3 regions of the Enterobacter sp. PL_is514 genome follow, and region 1 is predicted to be linked to each of the others. Evidence: riboswitches for the same ligand, from Rfam matches in the RefSeq annotation. Region 1 holds a riboswitch; each other region holds the start of a gene.

Region 1 (10,072 bases):
GCTGGAATGGTCATACAACGATGCTGTAAAAGGCTGTCGGCGTCTTTGCCAAGCAACTGCGCAATATCAGTCATGTGATACTCCCGTAAGTCCGACGTCGTGTCGGTGTGTGTTTATCCAGTCCCATCTTTTATGGGCAGACTAAGCCTGGTACCGACTTAACAGATTTTCCACCCTTTGCATTTTTTTTCAGCACAATCTGCTGGCTCGATTCGTGTACAACAAAACTGTTACATTGATCAAACAATCGCCGCAAAGGTATTTAAAAGGTATTATTAAGTGGTATGTTAAAGGCGTACCCTCTCTGACATGCAGGATTAAAAAATGAAAACGAAAGTCCAACTGTCATTCATGATGTTTGTTGAATGGTTTATCTGGGGCGCGTGGTTTGTACCGCTGTGGCTGTGGCTGAGCAAAAGCGGTTTTACCGCCGGGGAAATTGGCTGGTCTTACGCCTGTACAGCCATTGCCGCTATCCTCTCACCGATTCTGGTCGGCTCGCTGACGGACCGCTTCTTCGCCGCACAGAAAGTGCTGGCGGTACTGATGTTCGCCGGCGCCATTCTGATGTACTTCGCCGCACAGCAAACCCAGTTCAGCACCTTCTTCCCGCTGCTGCTGGTTTACTCCCTGACCTATATGCCGACCATCGCGCTGACCAACAGCATTGCCTTCGCCAACGTGGATGACGTCGAGGCCGATTTCCCGCGTATCCGCGTGATGGGCACCATCGGCTGGATCGCCTCCGGGCTGGCGTGCGGATTCCTGCCGCAGATGCTGGGCTACAGCGATATTTCCGATACCAATATTCCGCTGCTGATGACCGCAGCCAGCTCAGCCCTGCTCGGCGTGTTTGCCCTGTTCCTGCCGAACACCCCGCCGAAGAGCACCGGCAAGCTGGACTTCAAGGTGATGCTGGGGCTGGACGCGCTGATCCTGCTGCGCGACAAAAACTTCCTGGTGTTCTTCTTCTGCTCGTTCCTGTTCGCTATGCCGCTGGCCTTCTACTATATCTTCGCTAACGGCTATCTCACCGAAGTGGGGATGAAAAACGCCACCGGCTGGATGACGCTCGGCCAGTTCTCTGAAATCTTCTTTATGCTGGCGCTGCCGTTCTTTACCAAACGCTTTGGTATTAAGAAGGTCTTACTGCTGGGTCTGATCACGGCCGCTATCCGCTACGGATTCTTCGTTTACGGCGGTGCGGAACAGTACTTTACCTACGCCCTGCTGTTCCTTGGCATTCTGCTGCACGGCGTGAGCTACGACTTCTACTACGTTACCGCGTATATCTACGTGGATAAAAAAGCGCCGGTGCACATGCGCACCGCCGCGCAGGGCCTGATTACGCTGTGCTGCCAGGGCTTTGGTAGCCTGCTGGGTTACCGCCTGGGCGGCGTGATGATGGAAAAAATGTTCGCATACAAAGAGCCGGTGAATGGGCTGACCTTCAACTGGGCCGGAATGTGGGCGTTTGGTGCAATCATGATTGCCGTGATTGCCGTGCTGTTTATGCTGTTTTTCCGCGAATCGGATAAAGAGATCACCGCAATTGAGGTGGTTGATGGCGATGCCGCGCTGACACAAGGGGAAGTTAAATGAAACAAGAACGTGTTCTCGGGGCCCTTTACGGGCAGGCGTTAGGGGATGCGATGGGCATGCCGTCGGAGCTGTGGCCGAGAAAGCGCGTCAAGGCCCACTTTGGCTGGATCGACCGCTTTTTACCCGGCCCGGCAGAGAATAATGCGGCCTGCTATTTCAAACAGGCAGAGTTCACCGACGATACCTCAATGGCACTGTGCCTGGCGGACGCGATCGTCGAGTGCGACGGGGAGATTAACCCGGACGTTATCGGCAAGCATATTCTGCGCTGGGCGCTCGACTTCGACGCGTTCAATAAGAACGTGCTCGGCCCGACCTCCAAAATCGCGCTTAACGCGATTCGCGACGGGAAACCGGTTAGCGAACTGGAAAACAACGGCGTGACCAACGGGGCGGCGATGCGCGCCTCCCCGCTGGGCTGCCTGCTTCCGGCCACGCGTCTGGAACACTTTGTTGAGCAGGTGGCGCAGGCCTCCAGCCCGACCCATAAATCCGATCTCGCCATTGCCGGCGCGGTGGTGATTGCCTGGGCTATTTCGCGCGCCGTCGACGGCGAAAGCTGGCAGAACATCGTCGATGCCCTGCCGGGTATTGCCCGATATGCGCAGGAGGCGAAAACCACCACCTTCAGCGCGTCGCTGGCGGCGCGTATTGAGCTGGCGCTTAAGACCGTGCGGGAAGCCAACGGGATTGAGTCCGCCAGCGAGCAGGTGTACCAGCTCGTGGGGGCCGGAACCAGCACCATTGAGTCCGTTCCGGCAGCTATTGCGATGGTCGAACTGGCGGGAACCGACCCGAACCGCTGCGCCATTTTATGCGCCAATCTGGGCGGCGATACCGACACCATTGGCGCGATGGCGACGGCCATCTGCGGTGCGCTCCACGGCGTGCAGGCGATTGACCCGGCGCTCAAAGCTGAACTCGACGCCGTCAACCGGCTCGATTTCGGCCACTATTGCGAGAAACTGCTGCACTTCAGGGAGCAAAGGGAGGGCGTATGAATGCATTTGCCCAACGTCTCGACAATCTGCACGCCACGCGCCCGGTGACGGTGCTGGGCGCAGCGGTGATTGACGTCATCGCCGACGCCTACGCCCTACCCTGGCGCGGGTGCGATATCGAGCTCAAACAGCAGGGGGTGAATATCGGCGGCTGCGCGCTGAACATTGCCATCGCCCTGAAACGGCTCGGCATTACGGCGCAAAACGCCCTGCCCGTCGGCCATGGCGTGTGGGCGGACATCATTCGCAACGCCATGGCGAAGCAGGATCTGCACAGCGCCATCGAGGCCGAAACCGGCGATAACGGCTGGTGCCTCGCGCTGGTGGAGCCAGACGGTGAGCGCACCTTTATGTCCTTTAGCGGCGTGGAGAACCAGTGGCAGCAGCGCTGGCTTGATGTGCTTAATATCCCGTCGAACAGCCTGGTCTATTTGTCCGGCTATCAGCTGGCATCGCCCAGCGGCGAGCTGCTGACACGCTGGCTGGAGAGGTTGCCGGACGTGACGGCCTTTATCGATTTCGGTCCCCGCATCGCGGATATTCCCGACGCGCTGATGGCGCGAATTATGGCCTGCAGGCCGATTGTGTCGCTTAATCGTCAGGAAGCGGAGATCGCAGCCGAGCGACTGGGTGTTGCGGCTGAAGATCTGGGTGCGGAGTGGCCGCTGCGTTTCGGTGCTGCGCTGATTGTGCGGCATGATAAAGACGGCGCCACGTGGTATGACGGTAAGACCTCGGGCGTTGTTCCGGCGTTCCCGGCGACGGTTGTGGACACCATTGGCGCTGGCGACAGCCACGCGGGCGGCACGCTTGCCGGGCTGGCGGCGGGATGGTTACTGGCAGATGCCGTTCTGCTGGGGAATGCCGTGGCGTCCTGGGTAGTCAGCCACCGAGGCGGAGACTGCGCCCCGACTCGCGACGAATTACTCCTCGCACACAAAGACGTATAGATCGCTGCGACAGTAGCTGATGCTGTACTCAATCGGCCGGTGCTGCTGGTCAAGCGCGACCTGCTTGATCACCAGCACCGGTATTTTTTCGTCCATCTTAATGTGCGCCTGAAACTCGCTGTCCGGCATGCGGGCGCTCACCCTTGAGCGGGTGCGCTGCGGGAAGATATTCTGGCTGCGGAAGTAGTCGTAGAGCGAAATGCCAATCGCATCCGGGTCGGGAATTAACCCGACCGGGACCCAGGACTCTTCAATGGACACCGCATCGTCATCCACATAGCGAATGCGCTTGAGCAAAAAGACCTCGCTGTCCGGGGAGATCGACAGGTGGTCCGCCACCTCTTCCGGGCACTTCACCACCCGCTTGTTGACCCATAGCGTATTGGGCTTTTGACCGCGAAGCACCACCTGCTGGGAAAAGCCGCGCGCCTCTTTAAGCGAATATTCAAAGATGTTGTTGATTTGCGTGCCATAGCCACGGGAACGCGTCACCACGCCCTCTTCCTCCAGCGCCTGCATCGCTTTTCGCACGGTAATGCGCGACACCCCGGTTAACTGGCTCAGATCGCGCTCGCCGGGCAAAATATTCCCGTGCTCCAGCACCCCGCTGCGCACCGCATTTTTTACCGTTTCGGCAAACTTCAGGTACAGCGGCGTGTTATCGGGCGCGGCGATCCGTTCATTCAGTTGAGCGATTAACCGGGTATGCGCTTGTTCCATCTCTGTTTTCTCAGGCGTGATGTATTCTGCCAGTATACTGGCTTACCACCATGCATGAAAATGGTGTACCGGCCCAATACCGTGACCGACTTCCAGAGTATCGGCTTTTGCCAGCGCCGCCGAGAGCCAGGCTTTCGCTTCGCGCACCGTTTCGGCCCAGCCTTCATGCCGGGGACGCAGCGCCGCCAGCGCGGCCGAGAGCGTACAGCCCGTGCCGTGGGTATTTTTGGTCTGCACGCGCGGCGCGGTAAAGCGCACTTCGCCGTCGCGGGTGAAAAGCCAGTCCGGGCTTTCCGCGTCATCCAGATGCCCGCCCTTCATCAGCACCGCACCGCAGCCCATTGCCAGCAGCGCGTTCCCCTGCGCTTTCATCTCGCGTTCCGTTTGCGCATGCGATGTGCCTAACAGCGCGGCGGCTTCTGGCAGATTGGGCGTAATGAGCGCCACATGCGGCAGCAGCTTTTTACGCAGGGTTTCCACGGCAGAGGCGGAGAGCAGCGGGTCACCGCTTTTTGCCAGCATGACGGTATCCAGCACTACGTTTTGCACCGCATAACGCTTAAGCCGCTCAGCCACAGCTTCAACAATGTCCGTCTCGGCCAGCATGCCGATTTTAGTGGTATCAATGCGCACGTCGCTGAATACCGAATCCAGCTGTGAGGCAACAAAATCCGGCTCAATACGGTAGACCGACTGCACACCGCGCGTGTTTTGCGCCACCAGCGCGGTAATGACCGAGCAGCCGTACGCACCAAGGGCAGAGAAGGTTTTCAGGTCAGCCTGGATGCCCGCGCCGCCGCTGGGATCGGTGCCGGCAATGGTCAGGGCATTAATCCGCTTCATGCTTGCTCCTCCAGCGTGTAGAGCGCGTCGAGGAACGCGCTGGCAAAACTGCCCGGGCCACGCGACTGCGCAACGGCCACCGTTCCAGCCCGCTTCATCCATCCGCAGGCAGCAGCGATATTATCCAGCCGGTCGCCCGGCAGCGAGCAGCTCGCCGCGACGACGGCGGAGAGAGCGCACCCGGTGCCGACCACGCGTGTCATCAGCGGGTCACCGCCGGTTACCGTTCGGGTGCGTTGTCCGTCAGTGATGTAATCCACCTCACCGGTGACGACCACAACGGCATTGGTCTGGCGGGCCAGCGCCTGAGCAGCGGGCACCGCGCTGGCGGCGGTATCGGTCGTATCGACGCCGCGCCCGCCTGCGCTCATTCCGGCAAGAGCAAGGATTTCTGAGGCATTGCCGCGAATGGCAGCCGGTTTAAGGGCGAGAATTTGATGGCAAAAACGGGTACGGAACGCGATCGCGCCAACGGCAACCGGGTCCAGCGTCCAGGGTTTGCCTGCCGCCACCGCGCTTTCTATTGCCCGACGCATCGACTGGGCGCGCGGCGCGGTCAGCGTGCCAACGTTAACCAGCAGCGCATCGGCTATCGCGGCAAACTGTTCGGCCTCCTCGGCCTCAATCACCATCGCCGGAGATGCGCCAAGCGCCAACAAAACGTTGGCCGTAAAGGTCTGTACGACATCGTTGGTCATACAATGGGTCAGCGGAGAACGGGTACGGAAGTGATGTAAAACGTGTAAATCGAGCAGGTCAGGCTGCATGGGTTCGCTCCTGCCTTGCGTGAAGAAGCGATGACCGGGAAGGCATCTGACTTCCCTACGCTGGCATTATCCAGATCAGGTGTTGCGGGTATTTCTCAGCCCATCAGTGATGGGGCACCCCGAGTCATGAAGATTAAATCTCTATACTTTTTTCCAGATTAGGGGAAGTTGCTCGCTGACGCAAGCGTGCCCTTGCGGTTGTCGCTTCTTCATTGGGATGTCCTCATGTGACTTATTAAGGCACTCCTAACATCGCGGCGTATTCATCAACTGGGAGGAGGTCATATTGTCGTCAGAATTCTGCAAGAGTTTTTAGGCTCTATATTAATGAATATTACAAAACAGCCATATTTAGTGCCGATTATTATCAAATGATTAACATTTCATTTATCACTAAAAATCTGGCTTGAGTATAAGAATTTTTAATCCCTTCAATGTGACTTTTAGAAGACAGAAAACCTTATTTCACTCGAAACACAAAGTGTTCATTAAGTCATACACTTAATTTAGACATTTGCATCTATTTCAATAGTTTAAACACTGAGTCATAGTTAACAATTCAAACTATAAGGCAATGTATATATTGAAGAAAGTCTTCTTACACCACCCCTGGACACTGTTGCATTTAGTGCTTTACGTGATCCAGATCAACATTGACTTATGTGCAATCCTGGATAGTTAATTCATCTTATAAAAAAAGAATTGCGCGAGAATTAACCTAATTTAGTACAGACTAATAGCAGGGTTAATCTCCATATCAGTTAGAAAGCTAAGCGTTTGCAAAAGCTTTTGACAATGAATTTAATCCTTATTTATTAGTGAGATATAAAATGAAACGTTCTATTCTGGCTGTTTTCGTGTTTGGTGCTGTATTCGCTGGTTCTATCAATGCTTCTCACGCTGTAGATTTTGCAAGTGATAACTCCGGCTCTACTCAATGGGCGCAAGGTGCGCAAAATAACATTGATACGCTTAATCTTGATGTTGACGATCTCAAGCAAGCTAACCGCCTTCAAGATGATGCAATTCAGACACAACATGATTTCAACAATACGCAGCAAGGCGAAATCATGCAAAACCGATCAGACATTAGCGGTTTGCAAGGTCAAGTTAATGGCTTGAATGTTCAATTAACACAATCTGTAGTAGATGAATCAAGCGCCCGTAGTTCTGCTGATGCTGCTTTAGGCGCTCAAATCCAGACAAATAGCAATGCTATTACAGCTATCCAGACTCAAGCCGCAAGCGGTGCATTTAATGGTAAAGATGGGGTAGATGGTAAAGATGGTGCTACAGGGGCGCAAGGCTTACAGGGTGTGCAAGGTGTAGCAGGTGCTAACGGTGCTGATGGTAAAGATGGGCGCGATGGTGTTGATGGTAAGAATGGCGTTGATGGGAAAGATGGTAGCAATGGTAAAGATGGTGTTACCACCACCATTAACAAAGTGCAAGTAGACACGGCTACACAAACTAAAGTAGCTGCTAACTCTGCAGCTATCGCTTCCACCTCTAGCCAGGCTGCTAGCGTAGCTCAAGATCTGCAAGCTGCAAAGCAGACTATGCAAGCTATGAATAACAATACTAACCAGCAATTTAAATCATTGCGCGATGAAGTAGATAATAATAAGAAGCAAGCTAACGCTGGTATCTCTGGAGCTATGGCTATGGCTGGCTTGCCTCAAGTGCAAACTAATCAGCGTGTAATGTTCTCTGCTGGTGGTGCTACTTACAACGGTGAAAGCGCTTTAGCGGTTGGTGGCTCAGTTAACTTTAATTCTCACGTTATCGCTAAAGTGAGTTTCTCTGATGATACCGCTAATAACATGGGTGCTTCTGTTGGTGTAGGTATCGGTTTTTAAGTAAACGATAAAGCCCCCAAGTGAACTCAATATACATATACCCCATAAAGGGGTTTCGACAAGCATAACCGCCGATTTTTGTATTGTTGATGTTTATAAATTCTTTACAGGTGATGCAAGTTATGGTTTATCGTTAGCCTGACAAACTAAGTATTTAACAGTTTTAAAACGGCCTCGTTTGTTTATCAAATATGAGATCAAACCAACAATACAGAAGTGCTAGTATATACCATGATGCATTGATACTTTTTTATAGTGAAGGCGTTTAATTTCCTGAGAAAGAACAATCAGAATGGTTCCTTAGGGTGAAATAGTGATGATAGCCATGATTAAACTAATTATATGCTCTGCTTTAGTATCGTTAGCTTTAGTAGCTACTGGCGTATTTATAGGTATTACTTACAGCCGTACCATATTAAACATAGCTTATAGCTGTGATAACAGCTAGACAGACGTTACTACGGGTTATGCAAGTTTCTGTCTACGGAGTGTATTTATATAGATTTTTGTTCCTTCAGATGTTTTTCTTAAACAGGAGACAGGGATAGATCTATCACTTTGACGGCGCATTGCTAATACAATGCTGCTTATATTATTTTTTGTTGTTGTGATATACGAAAGGCAGAATTTAGGATTATGAAAAAAATGTTATTAGCTGTTCTGGTTATTGCATCTCTTCCTGCTCATGCTATTAATGCGCACTATCGGGAGCAATTAGAGCGTTCTGGATGTACTCAAGTAACTGATGGTCATGGTTGTGATATTCACAAAACCAAAGCACAAAACAAGAAAGCAATTTCGAGCCAACGAGATCGGATAGCTTTTGAAGCTGATGCTTACAGTGTGGTCGATAAACCTATCTCTGATGCTGCTGAAACCCTCCTTTCGAAAGGCTGGAAGCCTAATAACGGTGTGTGGAAGAAACAAGGCTACACTCTCAAACTGAAATTGAAAGGTGAGAGCATTGTTGATTTTGTTTTAACTCATTGAGGTTAAGATGACGCCTTACATCTGCCCTATTTTTGGTACAGTGCATTAATCTAAAACAAGCCACTTTCATTAGGGGTTATACAGCAAAGTCAATTACAAATAGCTTGATGCAAGCCGTGTAGTTACACGGTTAAGATAAAGTGTAAGTGAGATCCGTGTTGTCAGTCTTTAGTGTATTGCTAAAGCCGCCCTTAACAGATGGGCGTTTTTTTCAATTATTCTTGAGGATTATATGATGGTTGATGCAAATGAAGCAGTAAAAGAAGGGTTCGCTAAAATAAATCAGGCGACTGCGGTCGCCTTTTTTATTTGCCGGTCTTACTTCATGCAAAGATCAGGAATGCCATAAGCCCTTTTATTCTAACTGCCAGGCCCCGCCATGGATAAGCGACGCTCTCCCCGCCCAGGCAAACAACGCCAGCTCGCGGCCGTCTGCATCAGGATAAATACGGCTGCTGAGGCACGCTTCCCCCTCATTGACAAACACTTCAACGGAAGAGCAGTCAAAGAACAGGCGCAGGTTCAGCATGTCGTTGAGGTTAAGCGCGACGCTTCGGGTACCGCACAAGCCATACTGCGGATAGTGACGCTCCAGCACCAGGCGCTGCATCTGGGCATCAACATAGATGCGTAGCCCGTCACCGAGACGAATGCCGTATTGCTCCGCGCTGCTGTTCGCGCAATCCCATTGCAGAGTGACCTCCATCGCATCGCAGTGTTCCACCAGCGTCATCTGCTGGTTATTAAGCGTAGTTATCGGCCAGGGGAACCAAGCCCCGCGCAGGGTTTCAACTTCTCTGGCTGGATGCATTTGCAGATGATTATCCGCACTCAGCGTCAGCTCGCGAGGTAAGGAGAGCATGCCTGCCCAGCCATCCTCCTGTTCCGGCAGAGGTGATTCCCACATGTCCAGCCAGCCGATAACAATGCGGCGGCCGTCGGGCGTCAGGAAACTTTGCGGCGCGTAGAAATCATGCCCGTAATCCATCTCTACAAATTCACCTTCACGCACAAAGGGCTGGCCGGGCTGCCATTTACCTACCAGATACCCGCTCTGGAAAAGATTACGGTTTTTGAATCCGTCCGCCGCCAGCCCCTGAGGAGAGAACATCAGCACGCGTTTACCATTAAGGGTGAAAAAGTCCGGACATTCCCACATGTAGCCCATCTCTTTTTCAGCCACCGCGAGCACGCCCCTGTCCTGCCACTCTCGCAGATCGGCAGACCGGTACGCACGCACCTGGCCCGTATCACCCTCTCGCGCGCCAACGACCATGTACCACCACTCCCCTTCACGCCATACTTTCGGATCGCGGAAGTGATGCAGTCCAGGCGGTGTG
Region 2 (10,072 bases), on a different contig from region 1:
GACCATCGCGTTCATCAGGTGATCCTGAGAGTGAACGGTGATCAGATTAACCGGAAGCTTCCCGGTTCCCTCATCAAGACCGATAAGCTGCGTCTGGATCGTGTGCGCATGCTTCACATATTCACGCGACTCTTCCATCGCTTTTTCTGCTTCGTCAAACTCACCTTTACGCGCCATCTGTAACGCCGTCAGGGCCGCACTGCGCGCCGCGCCTGCGTTGACCAGCAGTTCCATAATCGTGGTTTCTAAGTCTTCCATTATGACTCCAGAAGTTTGAGCGCTTTTTCCAGTACGGCATCACCTTTCATCATGCCGTAATCCATCATGTCGATCACCGCGACCTTTTTACCTAGCGGCTCGGCCTGTGCCTGGAGTTTGGCCTGCTCGTATTTAACCTGTGGCCCCAGCAATACGATGTCGGCCGTCGCGATGTTGTCTTTAAACTCCGCAACCGGAACGGCTTTAATCGTGACTTCAACCCCTTTTTTCTGCGCGGCGTCTTTCATACGTTGAACCAGCATGCTGGTTGACATTCCCGCTGCACAGCATAAAACGATGTTCTTCATAATCAGCCTCGATCTACATGTGTTTATTGATAATTATCCCGTGCAGACCGCTTCAACAACCGGTTTACCGCGATTGTGTGTCAGGCATCACAAAGATACCGGCGATTTTCTGAAACCGGTTACAATTTTGCATTGTCGGGTACCCGGCCTGTGGAAACGGGCAGGGTGAAAGAGGGGGGATTAGCTGATGGACGTTCGGTTGATGCGGTTTTTGCCCTGCTGTTTGGCGCTGTATAGGGCGTTATCAACGCTTCCGATAAAGTGCTCCAGCGGTTCAAAATGCCACTCCCCAAGACCGCCGCTGAACGTAACCCGCAGGTTTTCTTCCCGCCAGACACGTTTTTCAACAGCGGTACGCCATGCTTCCAGTAATGAGAGCGCAGAAGTCATCTGCTCAGCCTGGAAAATTACCGCAAACTCTTCTCCACCATAACGGTAAAGCGAGACGTGATGTGGCTGCATGATCTGGAGCCCTTCGCGGGCCACGTTACGCAGAACGATATCACCGGTCAGGTGGCCCAGCGTGTCGTTAATCGACTTGAAGTTATCGATATCCACCAGCGCCATCGTGAAAGGCTGCTGGGTATTTAGCAGCTCTGCTATATCGCTATCAAACGCGCGGCGGTTTTTACAGCCCGTCAGTGCATCGTGGGTGGCCTGGCGCACATAGGCCATTTCACGCTCTTTATTGGACTGAATCGTGTGGCTCAGCATCGCTTCCAGGCGCGGCGCCTCGCTGACGTCGCCGGTTTTGATGGCATTGATAATATGCATCAGCACGCTACGCGAGGCGTGGCGGAGGTATAAGCCGAAGAGGATGATGATGATGGCCGCCAGCGCAAACCCCCAGCCAACAATCGTCGTTTCGTGGCGGGTAATATCGGTGAGCGTTGCATCCGATACCCGGTAAATGACAAACCAGTCCGGGTTGGTAAACGAGTAGTAGTAATACCAGGCGTTGCTTTTCTTGTCGTAAAGGTGGCCTTCACCGCTGGTCATTTTGTCCATCAGCGCTTCGCTCACGTACTGCTTGAAGAGCGCGCCGGTATCCGGATGCAGCACCACAGCACCGTCACGCTCGACGACGAAAAATTCCCCCTGAACGGGCGCCACCATCTGACGCAGGGTGTAGCCCATTGATGTCAAATCGAGATGAAACGCGAGCGTTCCCTTCAGTCTGCCTTCTGGTGAAATCACTGGCTTATAAAGAGTGACCGTGGGATGCCCCGTAAAGTAATCCATATAAGGACGGGTATAGTGGCTGAAGATGCTGGCTTCCGCCTGAGCGACAAACCACGGCCTCGTCCTGGGATCGAAGGTTTTACTCTTCTCCGTGGGGAGCACTTCCGGTGCGCGGAGGTAATGCCCCTGCGTGTCCGCCAGCGAGATGGAGGAGACGGTCGGCATCAGGTTCTGCAAATGCATCATCATCTGCAGCCCCTGCGTCGGGTTGACGTTGAGCGTCTCGTTTAGCCTGTCGTCGCGCGCAAAGTACATCGCGGAACGCCCCAGGATATAGTCGTTTTCACGCAGGATAGATTCGGTGTAGTTCACCGCCAGGTTGTGCGTGAAATTGCTATTGATCTTATGATAATCCTCAAGAAAATCCTTTCGTTGCGAAAGCGTCACCGCGATCGCGATCACCGCAAAACTGCAGAGGATCCCCGCGAAGCTGAGCATGATTGGCCGGGTAAAAGAGAGCTTTTTGCTGTGAAGTGCCATGAGCTGTACATCGTTCCTGATGGTGAATACTGTTCGTCTGCCGATATCCTCTCAGCATAGTCGCTGTCCTGCGGTTAGCGGTGAATTATACGGCACACGATTTCTGACGGGATGATTTATCTTAAGAACCATTAAGAAAATACTTATTCACCTGGCTGGGGCCGTTTGTGCAATGAACCAGAGGCAGGGCGAAACGAGGAAGAAGCTTTTCGCCCTGGTCAGCATCCGTTGCTGACCGTGTGACAATAAAAAACCGGACGATCGCTGACAATCCTCCGGTTTTGCCTTTTCGTCGCGCCTCGACAATTTTTTATGATGTTGCAGTGCGTTTCAACGTCACTGCGAGGCTCTTCCCAGCCAGCTGTCCCAGTCTTTCCAGACAGGCTGAAGACCCTGCGCCGTCAGAGCGGCGGCGACCGCTTCCGGACGTCGTCCGTCATGCGGCGCAAACTGCTCGAGCTCCGGATGATCGTCGGCGTAGCCGCCAGGCTGTGTTTTGGAAAACGCGCTGACGTTGTTAATCGCAAGCGGGATAACGCGATCGCGAAACGCCGGGGACTCACGCGTTGAGAGCGATAATTCCACTTCCGGAGCGAGCAGGCGAAACGCGCAGATGGTTTGCACCAGCTGGCGTTCATCCATCAGCGAAGCCGGTTCAATCCCGCCCGCGCAGGGCCTCAGACGCGGGAAGGAGATGGAATAACGGCTCTGCCAGTAGCGCTGCTGAAGCCACAGCAAATGTTCCGCCACCATGTAACAATCCACCCGCCAGCTGTCGGAGAGCCCGATCAGCGCACCCAGACCGATTTTGTCGATGCCGGCGCGACCCAGCCTGTCCGGCGTTTCCAGCCGGAAAAAGAAATCCTGTTTCTTACCCTTCAGGTGGTGCCGGGCGTACGTCGCCTCGTGGTAGGTTTCCTGGTAGACCATGACCCCGTCCAGCCCGAGGGTTTTGAGCTCCGCGTACTCCTCCTGCGCCAGGGGCTGAACTTCCATCTGCAACGACGCAAACTGACGACGAATGGCGGGAAGGTGCTGACGGAAATAGTCCATTCCCACTTTCCCCTGATGCTCGCCCGTGACCAGCAGAAGATGTTCAAAGCCCATTTCACGAATAGCCGCACACTCACGGGCAATCTCACCTTCATCGAGCGTTTTACGTTTGATGCGGTTGCTCATGGAGAAACCGCAATAGGTGCAGTCATTGGCGCACAGGTTTGAGAGATAGAGCGGCACGTAGAAACTCACCGTGTTGCCAAAACGCTGGCGGGTGAGCCGCTGTGCTCGCTGGGCCATCGGTTCGAGGTACGCACTGGCCGCCGGGGAGAGCAGGGCCATCAGATCCTCGCGGGTCAGATGGCGGGCATTCAGCGCACGCTCCACGTCAGCCGCCGTCTTGCTGTTGATGCGCAGGGCAATGTCGTCCCAGTTAAGCTGCCGCCAGCGCTCGGTAAACGTGCTCATGAGATCGCCTCCAGAAAACCGGTCAGCGGGCTGGTGGCCTGCGCCTGGAAACTGCGCGAGCCGGGGCCGGACTCCCTTGCCAGCAACCCAGCCTCTACGGCCATGCGGAACGCACGCGCCATCATGACCGGATCGTCGGCAACCGCGATGGCCGTATTCACCAGCACCGCGTCGGCGCCCATCTCCAGCGCCTGTGCGGCATGGCTGGGCACGCCAATGCCCGCATCAACCACCACCGGCACGGTAGCCTGCTCAATAATGATTTCCAGCATCGCACGGGTCTCCAGCCCCTGGTTGGAGCCAATGGGGGCGCCCAGCGGCATGACGGCGGCGCAGCCGACCTCTTCCAGCCGTTTGCACAGGACAGGGTCGGCTCCGCAGTAAGGCAGGACGGTAAACCCTTGCAGCACCAGCTTTTCAGCCGCTTTCAGCGTTTCGATAGGGTCGGGCAGCAGCCAGCGGGCGTCAGGATGAATTTCCAGCTTCAGCCAGCGGGTGCCGAGCGCCTCGCGGGCCAGCTGCGCGGCGAAAATCGCCTCTTCGGCCGTTTTGGCACCGGAGGTGTTGGGCAGCAGCGTGACGCCTGCCTCCAGTAAAGGAGCCAGAATGGCATCGCTGTGATGACGCAGATCCACGCGCTTGAGCGCCAGCGTCACCAGCTGGCTGCCGCTTTCGCGAATGGCATCCACCATCAGCTGCGGCGAGGCGAATTTTCCGGTTCCGGTAAACAGATGTGAATCAAAGACTTTATCGGCAATACGTAACATCTCAGCCCCCTGCGATAACCTGAAACAGCAGGATCTGGTCGCCGTCATTGACCTGCTGATGTTCCCACTGCTCGCGCGGCAGGATCTGTTGATTGAGCGCCAGCGCCGTTCCCGGTTTGAGCTGACGCAGCTTGTCGAGCAGTACCGCAACGGTGAGCCCGTCTTCGCATCTCATCGGCTCATCGTTAAACAGAATGCGCATCGCGGCCTCCACATACCGGGCAGCGGCTGGCGCGGCGTAACGCCAGCTGGCGCCAGCCGGCTGAGCGGGCATCAAACAGCCGCAGCGTATTGCGTTCCGTCTCCATGCCGCTGAGCAGCTTGATGGCTTCCAGCGCCTGCATGGTGCCCATTACGCCGACCACCGGACCCAGAATGCCCGCCGTCCGGCAGTTGCGCGCTGGCTCGGCATCATCCGGCCACAGACAGCGATAGCAGCCCTGCGTCCACGGTGGCGTCAGAACCATCATCTGCCCGCCGAACCCCACCGCGCTGGCGGTGATAAGCGGCGTATGATTTGCCACGCAGGCGGCGTTAATCGCCTGGCGCGTCGCCATGTTGTCGGTACAGTCCAGCACCACGTCGGCAAGGGCGACTTCACGGTGCAGGCTTTCACCGCTAAGACGCTCCTGTAAGGCAATCAGCTCGATATCCGGGTTAAGCTGGTTCAGCCGCTGCCGGGTGATTTTTGCTTTCGGCTGGTTGATATCCTCGGTGGTAAAGAGGATTTGTCGCTGTAGGTTGCTGAGGTGAACCTCGTCGTCGTCGGCCAGCACCAGCGTACCGATACCTGCACCTGCCAGATAAAGCGCGGCGGGCGCGCCTAATCCGCCCAGACCGACAATCAGCACCCGGCTGGCGAGCAGCTTTTGCTGCCCGTCGATGGCGATATCCTCCAGCAGGATCTGACGGCTGTAGCGCATAAAATCACGATCGTTCATCGTCAGCTCCTGCCAGCTGTAACAGCTGTTCGGTGGCGGACTGCCAGTCTGCAGCCTGGGTGATGGCGCTGACGACGGCGATGCTGCCGACGCCGGTCTCCAGCACCGCCGGGGCGCGTTCAAGGCTGATTCCGCCGATGGCGACGGTGGGGTAATCGGCAAGGCGTTTAACGTGACTCGCCAGCTGCGTCAGACCCTGCGGTGCGGAGGGCATCTGCTTGGTTTGCGTCGGGAAGACGTGGCCCAGCGCGATGTAAGAGGGACGGGCCGCCAGGGCCACGTCGATCTCCATGTCATCGTGCGTTGACACGCCAAGACGCAGCCCGGCTTCACGGATAGCGCTCAGATCCGTTGTTTCGAGGTCTTCCTGACCCAGATGCACGCCGTACGCCCGGTGCTTAACGGCCAGCCGCCAGTAATCGTTGATAAACAGGCGGGCGTTATACCGACGCCCCAGCGCGATGGCGGCAACCACATCGGCTTCCACCTCGTCATCGCGCTTATCCTTGATGCGCAGCTGGAGGGTGCGAACGCCTGCCTCCAGCAGTCGCTCTATCCACGCCACGCTGTCCACCACCGGATAGAGCCCTAAACGGTAGGGGACGGGTGGGAAATCGGGCTGGTACATTACGCCTCCTCTTTTTTGAGGTAGATTTCGCCGCCTTTGGCGCGGAAGGTTTCAGACATGTCCGCCATGCCCACTTCAATGGTTTGCGCGGCGGCGTAGTCACGCACTTCCTGGCTGATTTTCATCGAGCAGAATTTTGGCCCGCACATAGAGCAGAAGTGCGCGACTTTGCCTGATTCCTGCGGCAGGGTCTCGTCGTGATAGGCGCGAGCGGTGAACGGATCCAGCGCCAGGTTGAACTGGTCTTCCCAGCGGAATTCAAAGCGCGCCTTCGACATGGCGTTATCGCGGATTTGCGCCCCCGGGTGGCCTTTGGCCAGATCCGCCGCGTGGGCGGCAATTTTGTAGGTAATCAGCCCCTGCTTCACGTCCTCTTTGTTTGGCAGGCCGAGGTGCTCTTTCGGCGTCACGTAGCAGAGCATGGCGCAGCCGAACCAGCCGATCATCGCCGCGCCAATGCCTGACGTGAAGTGGTCGTAACCCGGCGCAATATCGGTGGTCAACGGTCCCAGGGTATAGAACGGGGCCTCATGGCAGTGCTCCAGCTCTTCGGTCATGTTGCGGCGGATCATCTGCATCGGCACATGTCCCGGACCCTCAATCATTACCTGCACGTCATACTCCCAGGCGATTTTAGTCAGCTCGCCCAGCGTGTGCAGCTCGGCAAACTGCGCTTCGTCGTTGGCGTCGCGGATGGAGCCCGGACGCAGGCCGTCGCCCAGCGACAGGGAGACGTCATAGGCGGCGCAGATTTCGCAGATCTCGCGGAAGTGTTCGTAGAGGAAGTTTTCCTGGTGATGGGAGAGGCACCACTTCGCCATGATGGAACCGCCGCGCGAGACGATGCCGGTCAGACGCTTCGCCGTCATCGGCACGTAGCGCAGCAGCACGCCCGCGTGAATGGTGAAGTAGTCCACGCCCTGCTCGGCCTGCTCCAGCAGCGTGTCGCGGAACGCTTCCCAGGTCAGGTCTTCGGCAATGCCGTTGACCTTCTCCAGCGCCTGATAAATCGGGACGGTGCCAATCGGTACCGGGCTGTTACGCAGGATCCATTCGCGGGTTTCGTGAATATAGCGGCCGGTGGAGAGATCCATTACCGTGTCCGCGCCCCAGCGCGTGGACCAGACCAGCTTTTCCACCTCTTCTTCGATGGAGGAGGTGACGGCCGAGTTACCGATGTTCGCGTTGACCTTCACCAGGAAGTTGCGGCCGATAATCATCGGCTCGGATTCCGGGTGGTTGATGTTGGCGGGGATAATCGCGCGCCCGGCGGCTACTTCGTCACGCACAAACTCCGGCGTGATGTTCTCCGGCAGGCGAGCGCCAAAGCCTTCACCCGGATGCTGATAGCGCAGCACTTCGCTACGGATGCGCTCGCGACCCATGTTTTCGCGGATGGCGATGAATTCCATTTCCGGCGTGACGATGCCCTGGCGCGCGTAGTGCAGCTGGGTCACGCATTTGCCCGCTTTAGCGCGTTTTGGCGTCAGCAGGCCGGTAAAGCGCAGCTCGTCCAGACCGTCGTCGGCGAGGCGCTCTTTGGTGTATGCAGAGCTGCGCACGCTCAGTTCCTCGCAGTCGTTGCGCGCATTAATCCACGGCTGGCGCAGCTTAGCCAGACCCTGCTGGACGTTGATGGCAACATCAGGGTCGCCGTACGGACCGGAGGTGTCATACACCGGCACGGCTTCGTTGTCTTCATACTGCGGGTTATCTTTGCTGCCGCCAATAAGCGTCGGGCTGAGCTGGATTTCGCGCATCGGGACGCGGATATCGGCCTGCGAGCCGGAAATGTAGATGCGTTTCGAGTTCGGGAAAGCGGTGCCTTCCAGGGTGTCGATGAAGTGTTGGGCCTGTGCGCGCTGTTCGCGGCGGGTCAGTTTTGCAGTAGACATAGCTCATTCCAAAAGTGAAGGACATGGCTTGTCAGACGACGGATGAAGCAAGAGAGGATCGCCCTCAGGCGATACAACAGCAGTGTGACTCTTGTTCCCTTCGCAGGTATTAGCCTGATCAGGTTCCGCGGATCCCGAATTAACGGTCTCAGCCCGCGCTTTCAGGCGCTGGGCACTCCGACAAGAAAAATCCCCCTCGTGAGAGGGGCGAATGGTTGTAAATTACTCGTTAACGGTGAAGAACTCAAGCAGGGCGCGCGACGTTCTCTTCGTTACTGATGTTCAAATCATTGTCCAGCACGAGGGCGATCAGCTTATCTTCCAGTGTGAATCGTTCTTCCAGCGCTTCACCGAGGTCGGATAGCGCCCGCTGGAACTCAAGATAGTTATCGTGATCGATGGCGTTCTCGAGCGCGGAATCATAGTAATCCATGATCTGCTGGGTGTTGGCTTCCAGCAGCGGATAGAGCTTGCTGGCTGCTAAATACGGTGTTGTCCCTTCCATTTCGCGGATAATGCGTTCATAAATATTGAAATGGCCGTCGGACAGATAGTCGACCAGGCCCTGACAAAAATCATCCAGCGCTTTTTCATTCAGTCGCATAAACGATTCTTTGCCAGGCTTAATGCCGACCAGATTGTAATAAGCCACGAGTAGATGCTTGCGCACATGTAGCCAGCGATCCACCAGTTTGTTACTTCCTCTAACGCGCTCAGTCAGGCTTTCCAGCTGGTTTAACATGGTCGACTCCGCAAAATGTAGGATTGAATCTGCTTATCCAGAATGTAACCACAATGCTAACAACATGTCAGTGAAGCGAAGGTAGTGCAATAGATATGGATCGTATTATTGAAAAATCAGATCTTGGTTGGTGGATCGTCAGTCACGAACAAAAATTATGGCTTCCTGCCGGGGAAATCCCCTATGGCGCAGCTGAGGCGTTCGATCTTGTTGGTCAGCCAGCGCTACAAATCGGCGAGTGGCAGGGTGAGCCCGTGTGGTTGATCCAACAGCCCCGCCGCCAGGATATGGGATCTGTGCGCCAGGTGCTGGATCAGGACGTGGGGCTGTTCCAGCTGGCGGGGCGCGGCGTGCAGCTGGCCGAGTTTTATCGCTCGCACAAATACTGTGGCTACTGCGGCCATACCATGCGTCCGAGCAAAACCGAATGGGCGATGCTCTGCAACCACTGCCGCGAACGCTACTATCCGCAGATTGCGCCGTGCATTATCGTCGCTATCCGCCGGGAGGATTCCATCCTGCTGGCGCAGCATACTCGTCATCGCAACGGCGTTCATACCGTGCTGGCCGGCTTCGTCGAGGTGGGCGAAACGCTGGAGCAGGCGGTGGCGCGCGAGGTGATGGAGGAGAGCGGGATCAAAGTGAAGAACCTGCGCTACGTCACCTCCCAGCCGTGGCCGTTCCCGCAGTCGCTGATGACGGCCTTTATGGCCGAATATGACAGCGGCGAGATCGTTATCGATCAGAAAGAGCTGCTGGATGCGAACTGGTATCGCTACGACGATTTACCGCTGTTACCTCCGCCGGGCACCGTGGCACGTCGGCTGATAGAAGATACCGTGGCGATGTGTCGGGCCGAGTATGAGTAGTGTTACACTGAGGCCATGACGCTTAAGGAACTGCAAAAATGACCGAACTGAAGAACGATCGTTATCTGCGTGCGCTGCTGCGCCAGCCCGTTGATGTCACCCCGGTGTGGATGATGCGCCAGGCGGGACGCTATCTGCCAGAGTACAAAGCCACGCGCGCGCAGGCGGGCGATTTTATGTCGCTGTGCAAAAACGCCGAGCTGGCCTGTGAAGTGACGCTCCAGCCGCTGCGCCGCTTCCCGCTGGATGCGGCGATCCTCTTCTCGGATATTCTGACCATTCCGGATGCCATGGGCCTTGGCCTGTACTTCGAAACCGGTGAAGGCCCGCGTTTCACCTCTCCGATCAAAAGCAAAGCCGACGTGGACAAGCTGCCGATCCCCGATCCGGAAGGCGAGCTGGGCTACGTGATGAACGCCGTACGCACCATTCGCCGCGAGCTGAAAGGTGAAGTGCCGCTGATTGGCTTCTCCGGCAG
Region 3 (10,072 bases), on a different contig from region 1:
CGGCGTGCGGCGGCCGTTAAACCAGTCCAGCACCACCGGCAAATGTTCGAGAGACGGATTTTTGGCCCAGGCTTCGGTGAGCTGCGGCAGAAGCTGCTTTTTGCTCTCTGCTATCTGGGTTTTCAGTTCAGGATGCACCGCCGCCAGCCGATCCAGCGGCCAGCCCAGCACGCGGCCAAACCAGGCGTAGATATCGCCAAACGCGGACTGACCGGCCTCCAGACCGATGAAGTCCGGCACCACGCTGCCGTCAACCTGGCCGCAGATGCCTTTCACCGCGCGGTCGCCGACGGTGGCTTTATCCGCCGTCAGGATGTCGCAGGTGGAGGTCCCGATGACTTTGACCAGCGTGTTTGGCTGCGCGCCCGCGCCCACGGCGCCCATATGGCAGTCAAACGCGCCGCCGGAGATCGCCACCTTTTGCGGCAGACCGAGACGCGTCGCCCACTCCTCACAGAGGGTGCCGACGGGAATATCGGCGGTAAAGGTGTCGGTAAACAGCGGGTATGTCAGGCTCTTGTTGATGATCGGGTCGAGCTCATCGAAGAACGCGGCCGGAGGCAGGCCGCCCCAGCTTTCATGCCACAGGGATTTATGCCCGGCGCTGCAGCGACCGCGGCGGATATCCTGTGGACGCGTGGTGCCGGAGAGCAGGGCAGGCACCCAGTCGCATAGCTCAACCCATGACGCTGCAGCCTGCGCAACGGTTGCGTCGGCACGGGTGACGTGGAGGATCTTGGCCCAGAACCATTCGCTGGAATAAATTCCGCCGATGTAGCGCGAGTAGTCCGTTTTGCCCGGCTGATGGCACAGGCGGGTAATGGCTTCGGCCTCTTCCACGGCGGTATGGTCTTTCCACAGCACGAACATGGCGTTCGGGTTGTCGGCAAACTCAGGACGCAGCGCCAGCACGCGGCCTTCGGCATCCACAGGGGCCGGCGTGGAGCCGGTGCTGTCGACGCCAATGCCGACAATCTCAGCCCGCTGGGTGTCCGACAGTTCAGCCAGGACGGTTTTGATCGCCGCTTCCATCGACTCAATGTAGTCACGCGGGTGGTGGCGGAACTGGTTGTTTGGCGCATCGCAGTAGCGCCCCTCTTGCCAGCGCGGGTACCACTCAACGCTGGTTGCTATCTCCTGGCCGGACGTACAGTCCACTGCCAGCGCGCGAACCGAATCGCTGCCAAAATCGAGGCCAATCGCAATTGCCATGGTGTTGCTCCATCGAAAAAAGAGGTATGGAAGAACATTAGAGACTGGGGACAAAAGTCGTCAGGCAGGATCCGCTAATCTTATGGACTAAATTGCTGTTACAACGGAAAGTGTGACGCCGTGCAAATATTCAATGTGGACATTTCTGCCGCACTTATAGACACTTTTGTTACTGCTTATCTGCCTGCTCAGGCGGAGAAATCAGGGGGAAAGGCTGAAACATGGCGGACGTAAAAGCGGCGTGATGCTTTTTGGATCTTTTCGCGGGCCATTTTTAAGCTGCTTTTAATGATATGGACAATTGGTTTCCTTCAGGACCCTTGGGAGAACTGAATCTATGGCCGAAACGCAAAACGATCCCCTGCTGCCGGGATACTCGTTTAACGCGCACCTTGTGGCGGGACTGACCCCTATCGAGGCTGAGGGATATCTCGACTTTTACGTCGACCGACCGCTTGGGATGAAAGGATATATCCTCAACCTGACCGTGCGAGGGGAAGGGATCATCAAGAACGGTGACCAGCAGTTTGTCTGCCGTCCCGGCGATATCCTGCTGTTCCCGCCGGGGGAGATCCACCACTATGGCCGTCATCCGGATGCCAAAGAGTGGTATCACCAGTGGGTCTATTTCCGTCCGCGCGCCTACTGGCAGGAGTGGCTTTCCTGGCCGGCTATTTTTGCGCACACCGGTTTTTATCGCCCGGATGAGGTTCATCTGGCGCAGTTTCGCGAGCTTTTTGCGCAGATTATCGAGGCGGGACAGGCCGGTGGTCGTTACGCTGAACTGCTGGCGATTAACCTGCTCGAACAGCTGCTGCTACGCCGCATGGAAGCGATTAACGAGTCGCTTAATCCCCCGCTGGATAACCGCGTGCGCGACGCCTGCCAGTACATCAGCGACCACCTTGCTGACAGCCAGTTTGATATCGCCAGCGTTGCCCAGCACGTCTGCCTTTCGCCGTCGCGTCTGTCGCATCTGTTTCGCCAGCAGCTGGGCGTCAGCGTGTTGAGCTGGCGCGAGGACCAGCGGATCAGCCAGGCGAAGCTGCTGCTCAGCACCACCCGGATGCCCATCGCCACCGTGGGGCGCAACGTGGGCTTTGAGGATCAGCTCTATTTCTCCCGGGTATTTAAAAAATGTACCGGTGCCAGCCCGAGTGAATTCCGCGCGGGATGTGAATAAACGGTAAAAAAAGATAAACAAACAGGTGAATGCGGGAAGCAACCTGTAAACTATTCAGACAATTGTTGCCTTGACGCGGTGCGGGGCGCTAAGCAGAATCGCTGATTCGTTTTCTGACCGGAATAGTTATGCAGGCATTGCTGGAACATTTTATTACCCAGTCCGTTATGTACTCACTCATCGCCGTGGCGCTGGTGGCGTTTCTGGAGTCGCTGGCGCTGGTTGGGCTGATCCTGCCCGGCACCGTGATGATGGCGGGGCTTGGCGCGCTGATCGGCAGCGGTGAGGTCAATTTCTGGCAGGCGTGGCTGGCCGGGATTATCGGCTGCCTGCTGGGCGACTGGATCTCCTTCTGGCTGGGCTGGCGCTTTAAGAAGCCGCTGCACCGCTGGTCGTTTATGAAAAAGAACAAAGCCTTGTTGGATAAGACCGAGCATGCGCTGCACCAGCACAGCATGTTCACCATCCTCGTCGGCCGCTTCGTTGGGCCAACGCGTCCGCTGGTGCCGATGGTGGCGGGGATGCTGGATCTGCCCGTCGCGAAATTCGTGGTGCCGAACATTATCGGCTGTGTCTTCTGGCCGCCGTTCTACTTCCTGCCGGGGATCCTCGCGGGTGCTGCCATTGATATTCCTGACGGTATGCAAAGCGGTGAGTTTAAGTGGCTGCTGCTGGGCACGGCTGTGCTACTGTGGCTGGCGGCATGGCTCTGCTGGCGGCTGTGGCGCAGCGGGAAAGCGAATATCGATCGCCTGACGCGCTACCTCCCGCGTACTCGCCTGCTCTGGCTTGCCCCACTGACGCTGGGCGTGGCGGTGGTGGCCCTGGTGGCGCTGATTCGTCACCCGCTGATGCCGGTGTACGGTGAGATTTTATTGAAAGTGGTCAGTCGTTAAGGACTATTTCCCTCTCCCTGTGGGAGAGGGCATCAGACCGCGCGAATGCCCAACAGTGAAGACGCCCCCGCTTGACCACTGAGCAGCTCTTCCGTCTTCCCATCCCACGCAATTCGCCCTTCAGCAACGACCACCGATCGCGGCGCAATCCGTGCGGCATCCTCAATACTGTGCGAAACCATCAGCATCGTCAGCCGCTGGCGCTGACAGACCTCCTGCACCAGGGCCAGCATCTCCTGACGCAGCGCGGGATCGAGCGCCGAGAACGGCTCATCCAGCAGCAGTATCGGCTGTTCGCGCACCAGACAACGTGCCAGCGCCACGCGCTGACGCTGGCCGCCGGAGAGCTCGCCCGGCAGCCTGTCGATAAAACCGGTGATCCCCATCTGTGCGGCAATGATCTCCAGCTTATGGCGCTGGTCATCGTTCAGCCTTAGTCCTGGGTGCATTCCCAGCGCGATGTTTTGCCGCACCGTCAGGTGGGTAAAAAGGTTGTTTTCCTGAAACAGCATTGAGACAGGACGTTTTGCGGGCGGCGTGTGGGTATGATCCCGGTTATCTATGACGATCGAGCCGCTTGCCGGCTGCAGAAAACCCGCAACCAGATTAAGCAGCGTGCTTTTTCCTGCGCCGCTTGGGCCAAGCACGGCGATCATCTCTCCCTGGCGCACGGAGAGCGTGAAGCGCATCGGCAGATGCTGATAAAGCCAGGTTACATCAGTCAGTTTTAACATCACGCCCCGGAAGTTTCTCGATAACGGTAAATAAGGCAAAGCACAGCAGCAGCAGTAACAGCGCGGTGACCGCGCCGTCCTGACTGCGGTAAGAGCCGATTTGCTGATAGAGCCAGTAGGGCAGCGTGCGGAAATCGTCATTGCCGAACAGCGCCACGACCCCAAAGTCTCCAATAGAGAGCACGCAGGCAAACGCCAGCGCCTGTGCCAGCGGACGTTTTAGCGCGCGCAGTTCGACCACCTTCAGCCGCTGCCAGCCCTGCATGCCCAGCGACTGGCACAGCAAACTGTAGCGGCTGTTGACGTCGCGCATCGGGTTTTCCAGCACCTTGAGCGCATAAGGGATGGCCATTAAGGCGTTGGTAAAGATCACGATGCCGTCGGCGCTTTCCGGCAGGCCGATGGTGCTGTTGAACAGCAAAAAGAAGCCCGTCGCCAGCACGATCCCCGGCATCGCCAGAATCAGCATGCCCGTCAGCTCCAGCATTTGTCCGGCTTTTTGCGCCTGGCGGGCGTAAAGCTCACGGCTGCTCCACAGCAGCATCATGGTCAGGATGACGCACAGTAATCCGGCAGCCAGCGCGATACGCAGCGAGGTCCAGGTGGCTTGCCAGAGGACGGGCTGTTGCAGGACAGACAGGAGATTGAGGTTCAGTCCGTCAACGATAACGGCCAGCAGCGGCGGCAACAGAAGCAGGAGTGCCAGCCCGATCAGGATAAAATCGCTGACGCGGCTGTGCAGGCTGTCCTGCGGATCGCGCCAGCCGGTTATTTGGTGACTGCCTGCAGGAATGGCTTTACTCAGCCGCTGGCTCAACAGGACCAGGGCAAGGCAGCATGTCATCTGGACTATCGCCAGCAGCGCGGCGCGACCGGGATCGTAGTCGTAACTCAGCGCCTGGTAAATCGCCAGCTCAATGGTGGTGGCCTGCGGCCCGCCGCCGAGCGACAGCACGGTGGCAAAGCTGGCAAAGCAGAGCATGAAGATTAATGCCGCCACGGGCGGGATCTGGCGGCGCAGCCACGGCCATTCGACAAAGCGGAAGAACGACGCGCCGCGCATGCCGAGCTGGGCGGCAACCTGACGCTGTTCGCCGGGAATGTTCTCCAGCGCCTGCAAGAAGAGGCGCGTTGCCATCGGCATATTGAAAAAGACGTGCGCGAGCAGAATGCCCTTCAGCCCGTAGGGGGAGAAGGTCCACTCCAGCCCTGAAAGCGCAAAGAGCGAGGCCAGCCAGCCCTGGCGACCGTAAACGCTCAAAATGCCGAATACCGCCACCAGCACGGGCAGGATCAGCGTCATGGCGCACAGGCGCAGCAGGGCCTGCCTGCCGGGGAAACGCCGCCGATACAGGGCGCGCGCCAGAAAAATGGCCGGGATCACCGACAGCAGGGCAGAAAGAAACGCCTGCCAGAAGGAGAACTGGATCACGTGCCAGAGGTAACTGTCGTGCCAGAGGGCGAGCAGATCGCTCTCTGGCGCGTTGAACCACAGTGCAAGAAAAGCCCCCAGGCTGACCGCCACCATCAGCAGGGCGGCGAGCAGACCGGGGATTAACCAGCCGGGAATCAACGGCTGACGGCGCGTTGCCATTCACTTACCCATGCGGCACGCTGCGCGGCGACCTGCTGCGGCGTAAACTCCAGCGAGGTTGTTGGTTTGGTCAGCTGCTCAAAACCTGCTGGCAGCGCAACGCCAGTGACCGGATACATCCAGTTGCCTGCGGGAATCGCATTCTGGAATGCCGGTGAAACCATAAATTTCAGGAACTTCTCGGCCAGCTCCGGCTGTTTGCTGGCGGCGGTACGCGCGGCCACTTCCACCTGCAGGTAGTGCCCTTCAGCGAAATTAGCCGCAGCGTAGTTGTCTTTCTTCTCGGCGATAATGTGGTATGCCGGGGAGGTGGTGTAGCTCAGCACCAGGTCGCTTTCGCCTTTCAGGAACAGGCCATAGGCTTCGCTCCAGCCTTTGGTCACGGTGACGGTTTTGGCGGCCAGCTTCTGCCACGCTTCCGGTGCTTTATCCCCGTAGACCTTTTGCATCCACAGCAGCAGGCCCAGCCCCGGCGTGCTGGTACGCGGATCTTCATAAATCACGCGCCATTTCTGGTCACTTTCCACCAGTTCTTTCAGGCTCTTCGGCGGGTTTTTCAGCTTATTTTTGTCATAAACAAAAGCAAAGTAGCCGTAATCGAACGGCACAAAGGTGTCGTTCTTCCAGCCGCCAGGCACGTTAACGGCATCGGCCGCGACGCCGCTTTTGGCAAACAGTTTGGTTTGCGAGGCGGCGTCCAGCAGGTTGTTATCCAGCCCGAGCACCACGTCGGCCTTGCTGTTTTTCCCTTCCATGCGCAGGCGATTGAGCAGCGAAACGCCATCTTCCAGCGCGACGAACTTCAGCTCGCAGTTGCAGTCGGCTTCAAAGGCTTTTTTGACTACCGGGCCAGGGCCCCAGTCGGCAGAGAAGGAGTCATAGGTGTAGACCGTCAGGACGGGCTTCGCAAAAGCAGGCAGCGCAAACAGCGCCAGCAGGGGGAGAACTTTTTTTAACACTTTGCACCTCAAAGTTGAGTGGCAAAGGATTTTGAGCGACAGCCTCAAATCCCTTCGCCGGCGTTATCCGGATCAGGTTCGACGGGTATTATCTCAGCGCACATCAGTGATGCAGCACCCCGTTGAGAACGGCGCTATTGTAATGATTTGGTGAATATTACGAAAGCGTTATGGCTCCGGCGGTGCAAACCAGGCGGATTTAAAATCAAACCAGCCCAGGGTATTCATCCGCAGGCCGCGCATGCTGCGCTGGCCCTGGATCATCAGCCAGTGGTGGATCAACGGGACGATGGTCTGTTCGGCCAGTAGCTGCTGGCACCACACGGCAAGATTCATCTCGCCCGCGCGCCACTGGGCGGCATCCTGCTGCCAGTCACGGTCGATGCAGTGCTGGATCAGCGGGACTTCATACAGGTGCGAGAAGAGCGAGAAATCGAGCGGCAGGGTGAAGTTGGCGCTGTTAAGCCAGATATCACTGGTGATATCCCCCTGGTGCCATTCGTCATAGTCAACTTCCCTGACCTCCAGCGTTACTCCTTCGGCTGCCAGTAGTCGGGTCATGATCCTCGCGATAAAACGATGCTCCACGTGCTCGCGGTAGTAGGTCAAGGTGATGGACTCCAGCCCTGCGGGCTTGTCGCAGTGCGACGGGCGGGCGTGGTGCCAGCGCGGAAGCAGGCCGTACGCCGGGAACCAGTATGTCTGGTACTGCGCTTCCGCATGGTAGATCAGATTGGCAGGGGACAACACGTGGCTGATCCACTTGCGGACGGCCTGGTTTGCCCCGCGGTGGGTGCGGCGATCAAAGAGGAGATAGTAGCATCCCTCCTCCAGGCGACTCTCCACGGCTTTTTCTCCCGTGGTGGGGCCTTCAAGCGTCAGCCCGCAGCTCAGGTCTTCATTGAGATCCGGCAATACCCACACGTTGACTTCGTCGATCAGCGCCCGATAGCCAAAGTAGTCATCGAACGCGCGGATTTTCAGCTGGTTGCTGTTATTGCGGGACACGGAGTAGGGCCCGGTGCCAATCGGCAGGCTGGCAAAATTGTTCATCGATTCCCACTCGCCGGGCAAAATCATCGACGGCACGTAGCCCAGCAGCCAGGGAAGCCACTTATCCTGCTGCGACAGCTCGATGTCCAGCGTCCAGGCCGTGGGGGAGTGGATACGCGAAATATGCGAGTAGAGCGGCAGCCTTCGGACGCGTTCCAGAGAGGCGATGACGTCGTGCATCTCCAGCTCGCGACCATGGTGAAAGTGAATGCCGGGGCGTAAAAAGAAGCGCCAGTGAAGCGGAGAAAGTTGCTGCCAGTGGTGCGCGATATCCGCTTCCAGTTCCCCGTTTTCCTCATTTATCCGCGTCAGACCGCTGAAAATTTGCCGGGCCATATGGGTTTCTGAGCGACGTAAGGCCGTGCCGGGCAGCAGATTTTTCATTGGGCGATAGTAGAGCACCCGCAGGATGTGTCGTCCCTGACGAAAACTGCGTCCGAGATGGGAAACCAGCATCTGGCGCACGGCGGTTTTGTCGCCCACCAGCTGGACCAGCTGATCGATGCGGTCCTGCTCGAGCAGGTCTTCCGCGCGCTGCTGCTGTAGCGCCAGCCCGGTATAGAGAAAGGTCAACCGCGAACGTTTGCCGCGTCCTGCTTCTGCTTCCCAGCTTAACCATCCCTGCTGCTGCATGGTGTTGAGCAGCGTACGCATATGACGGCGGGAACAGCTAAGCAGGTCAGCCAGCTCGTTGAGCGTGGTCTCCTGCGATTGCCCCTCGCAGCACTGCCAGAGGCGGATAAACTGTTGTTGCAGACGACCGGAAGGCATAAAAGGGGAACTCCTGACAAAAAACCAGCAATTTATTTATCCCTATATTAGGCCAATAATTCTCCTCGATGAAGTGAGGAGGTAAATTATGAAGAGGTCTACCGCACGTCAGTTTTATCAGCAGTACTTTTCAGCGACAAAAGGATCGTCCTGGCTGGCCCGCCAGTGTGCAGAGCAACGGCTGAAAACGTTAGAAGAATTGATGCAGTGGGACGTTACAACACCGACCTCTTCCCGCTAACTCGCCTCGATCATGTGTGACTGAGTATTGGTGCTTATCACCCGCCAGCAAAATGTTTTTGCTGGCTTTTTTCGTTTATTCTTTCACCCGATTTTGATTCGCTTTCACAAGGACTTGCGCATGCTGTGGTTGATGACGATGGGGCGACGCCTGAACGGCGTGTATGCCGCTTTTATGCTGGTGGCCTTTATGATGGGCGTGGCGGGGGCGCTGCAGGCGCCGACGCTGAGCCTGTTTCTCAGCCGCGAGGTGGGGGCACAGCCGTTTTGGGTCGGCCTGTTTTATACCGTTAACGCCATTGCCGGGATCCTGGTCAGCCTCGCGCTGGCGAAACGATCGGACAGCCAGGGCGATCGCCGCAGGCTGATCCTCTTTTGCTGCACCATGGCGGTGGGCAACGCGCTGCTCTTCGCCTTTAACCGTCATTATCTGACGCTCATTACCTGCGGCGTGCTGCTGGCGTCACTGGCGAACACCGCCATGCCGCAGCTGTTCGCGCTGGCCCGTGAATATGCGGATAACTCGGCGCGGGAAGTGGTGATGTTCAGCTCGGTGATGCGTGCCCAGCTCTCGCTGGCGTGGGTCATTGGCCCGCCGCTGGCCTTCATGCTGGCGTTGAACTACGGCTTTACCACCATGTTCTCCATCGCCGCCGGGATTTTTGTCATCAGCCTGGCATTGATTGCCTTCGCGCTGCCGTCCGTGGCGCGCGTTGAACAGGCAACGGATAAACCTGTCACCGAGGTGAGCGGCTGGCAGGATAAAAACGTTCGCATGCTGTTTATTGCCTCCACGCTGATGTGGACCTGCAACACGATGTACATTATCGATATGCCGCTGTGGATCAGCAGCGATCTGGGTTTACCGGACAAACTCGCGGGGATCTTAATGGGAACCGCTGCCGGGCTGGAGATTCCGGCGATGATTCTGGCGGGTTACTACGTTAAGCGCTTTGGAAAGCGTCGGATGATGATCGTTGCCGTGGCGGCCGGGGTGCTGTTCTACGCGGGGCTGATCCTTTTCCATTCGCGTGAAGCGTTGCTGGCGCTGCAGCTGTTTAACGCCGTGTTTATCGGGATTGTTGCCGGGATCGGCATGCTCTGGTTTCAGGATCTCATGCCCGGTCGTGCCGGCTCGGCGACCACGCTTTTTACCAACAGTATTTCAACCGGGGTGATTCTGGCAGGCGTGATTCAGGGGGCGCTGGCGCAAAGCTATGGGCATGCGTCTGTCTACTGGATGATTGCGGCGCTTTCTGTCGTGACGCTTCTGCTGACCTGCCGCGTAAAAGACGTGTGATCGGATGAATGAAACGGAGCCCGGGAACGCCGGGCTCTGCGAACCGTATTATTCTGAACACTGATACTTACGCTGCGCGCGTAGCGTCAGGTACATATGAACGAGGCCCATGAAACCGTGTGCCCAGAAA

What was found. Region 1 has a riboswitch for thiamine pyrophosphate ahead of thiM (hydroxyethylthiazole kinase). Riboswitches for the same ligand answer to the same signal wherever they lie in the genome.
Region 2: it holds a riboswitch for thiamine pyrophosphate, as region 1 does, so the genes downstream of both, thiC (phosphomethylpyrimidine synthase ThiC) here and thiM (hydroxyethylthiazole kinase) in region 1, are expected to answer to the same signal.
Region 3: it holds a riboswitch for thiamine pyrophosphate, as region 1 does, so the genes downstream of both, thiB (thiamine ABC transporter substrate binding subunit) here and thiM (hydroxyethylthiazole kinase) in region 1, are expected to answer to the same signal.

What each region holds. Positions count from the first base shown of each region.
Region 1 is NZ_JBVPGN010000028.1:98,844-108,915, reverse strand. Features, by position in the region: gene fbaB (class I fructose-bisphosphate aldolase) at 1-74, opposite strand, end outside; gene AC0TNG_RS06775 (nucleoside permease) at 325-1,602, shown strand; gene AC0TNG_RS06770 (ADP-ribosylglycohydrolase family protein) at 1,599-2,603, shown strand; gene AC0TNG_RS06765 (PfkB family carbohydrate kinase) at 2,600-3,553, shown strand; gene AC0TNG_RS06760 (GntR family transcriptional regulator) at 3,527-4,273, opposite strand; gene thiD (bifunctional hydroxymethylpyrimidine kinase/phosphomethylpyrimidine kinase) at 4,316-5,116, opposite strand; gene thiM (hydroxyethylthiazole kinase) at 5,113-5,883, opposite strand; TPP riboswitch at 5,919-6,015, opposite strand; gene AC0TNG_RS06745 (YadA C-terminal domain-containing protein) at 6,714-7,742, shown strand; partial or broken gene AC0TNG_RS06740 (hypothetical protein) at 8,379-8,537, shown strand; gene AC0TNG_RS06735 (glycoside hydrolase family 32 protein) at 9,088-10,072, opposite strand, start outside.
Region 2 is NZ_JBVPGN010000020.1:6,446-16,517, reverse strand. Features, by position in the region: gene AC0TNG_RS00430 (PTS lactose/cellobiose transporter subunit IIA) at 1-258, opposite strand, end outside; gene AC0TNG_RS00425 (PTS sugar transporter subunit IIB) at 258-566, opposite strand; gene AC0TNG_RS00420 (sensor domain-containing diguanylate cyclase) at 747-2,288, opposite strand; gene thiH (2-iminoacetate synthase ThiH) at 2,625-3,752, opposite strand; gene thiG (thiazole synthase) at 3,749-4,519, opposite strand; gene thiS (sulfur carrier protein ThiS) at 4,521-4,721, opposite strand; gene AC0TNG_RS00400 (HesA/MoeB/ThiF family protein) at 4,705-5,460, opposite strand; gene thiE (thiamine phosphate synthase) at 5,447-6,088, opposite strand; gene thiC (phosphomethylpyrimidine synthase ThiC) at 6,088-7,983, opposite strand; TPP riboswitch at 8,062-8,173, opposite strand; gene AC0TNG_RS00385 (Rsd/AlgQ family anti-sigma factor) at 8,228-8,725, opposite strand; gene nudC (NAD(+) diphosphatase) at 8,821-9,594, shown strand; gene hemE (uroporphyrinogen decarboxylase) at 9,633-10,072, shown strand, end outside.
Region 3 is NZ_JBVPGN010000033.1:150,359-160,430, reverse strand. Features, by position in the region: gene araB (ribulokinase) at 1-1,212, opposite strand, end outside; gene araC (arabinose operon transcriptional regulator AraC) at 1,550-2,395, shown strand; gene AC0TNG_RS13775 (DedA family protein) at 2,524-3,291, shown strand; gene thiQ (thiamine ABC transporter ATP-binding protein ThiQ) at 3,324-4,025, opposite strand; gene thiP (thiamine/thiamine pyrophosphate ABC transporter permease ThiP) at 4,009-5,619, opposite strand; gene thiB (thiamine ABC transporter substrate binding subunit) at 5,595-6,578, opposite strand; TPP riboswitch at 6,610-6,710, opposite strand; gene sgrR (HTH-type transcriptional regulator SgrR) at 6,747-8,402, opposite strand; gene sgrT (glucose uptake inhibitor SgrT) at 8,491-8,643, shown strand; gene AC0TNG_RS13745 (sugar efflux transporter) at 8,764-9,942, shown strand; gene AC0TNG_RS13740 (cytochrome b/b6 domain-containing protein) at 9,991-10,072, opposite strand, start outside.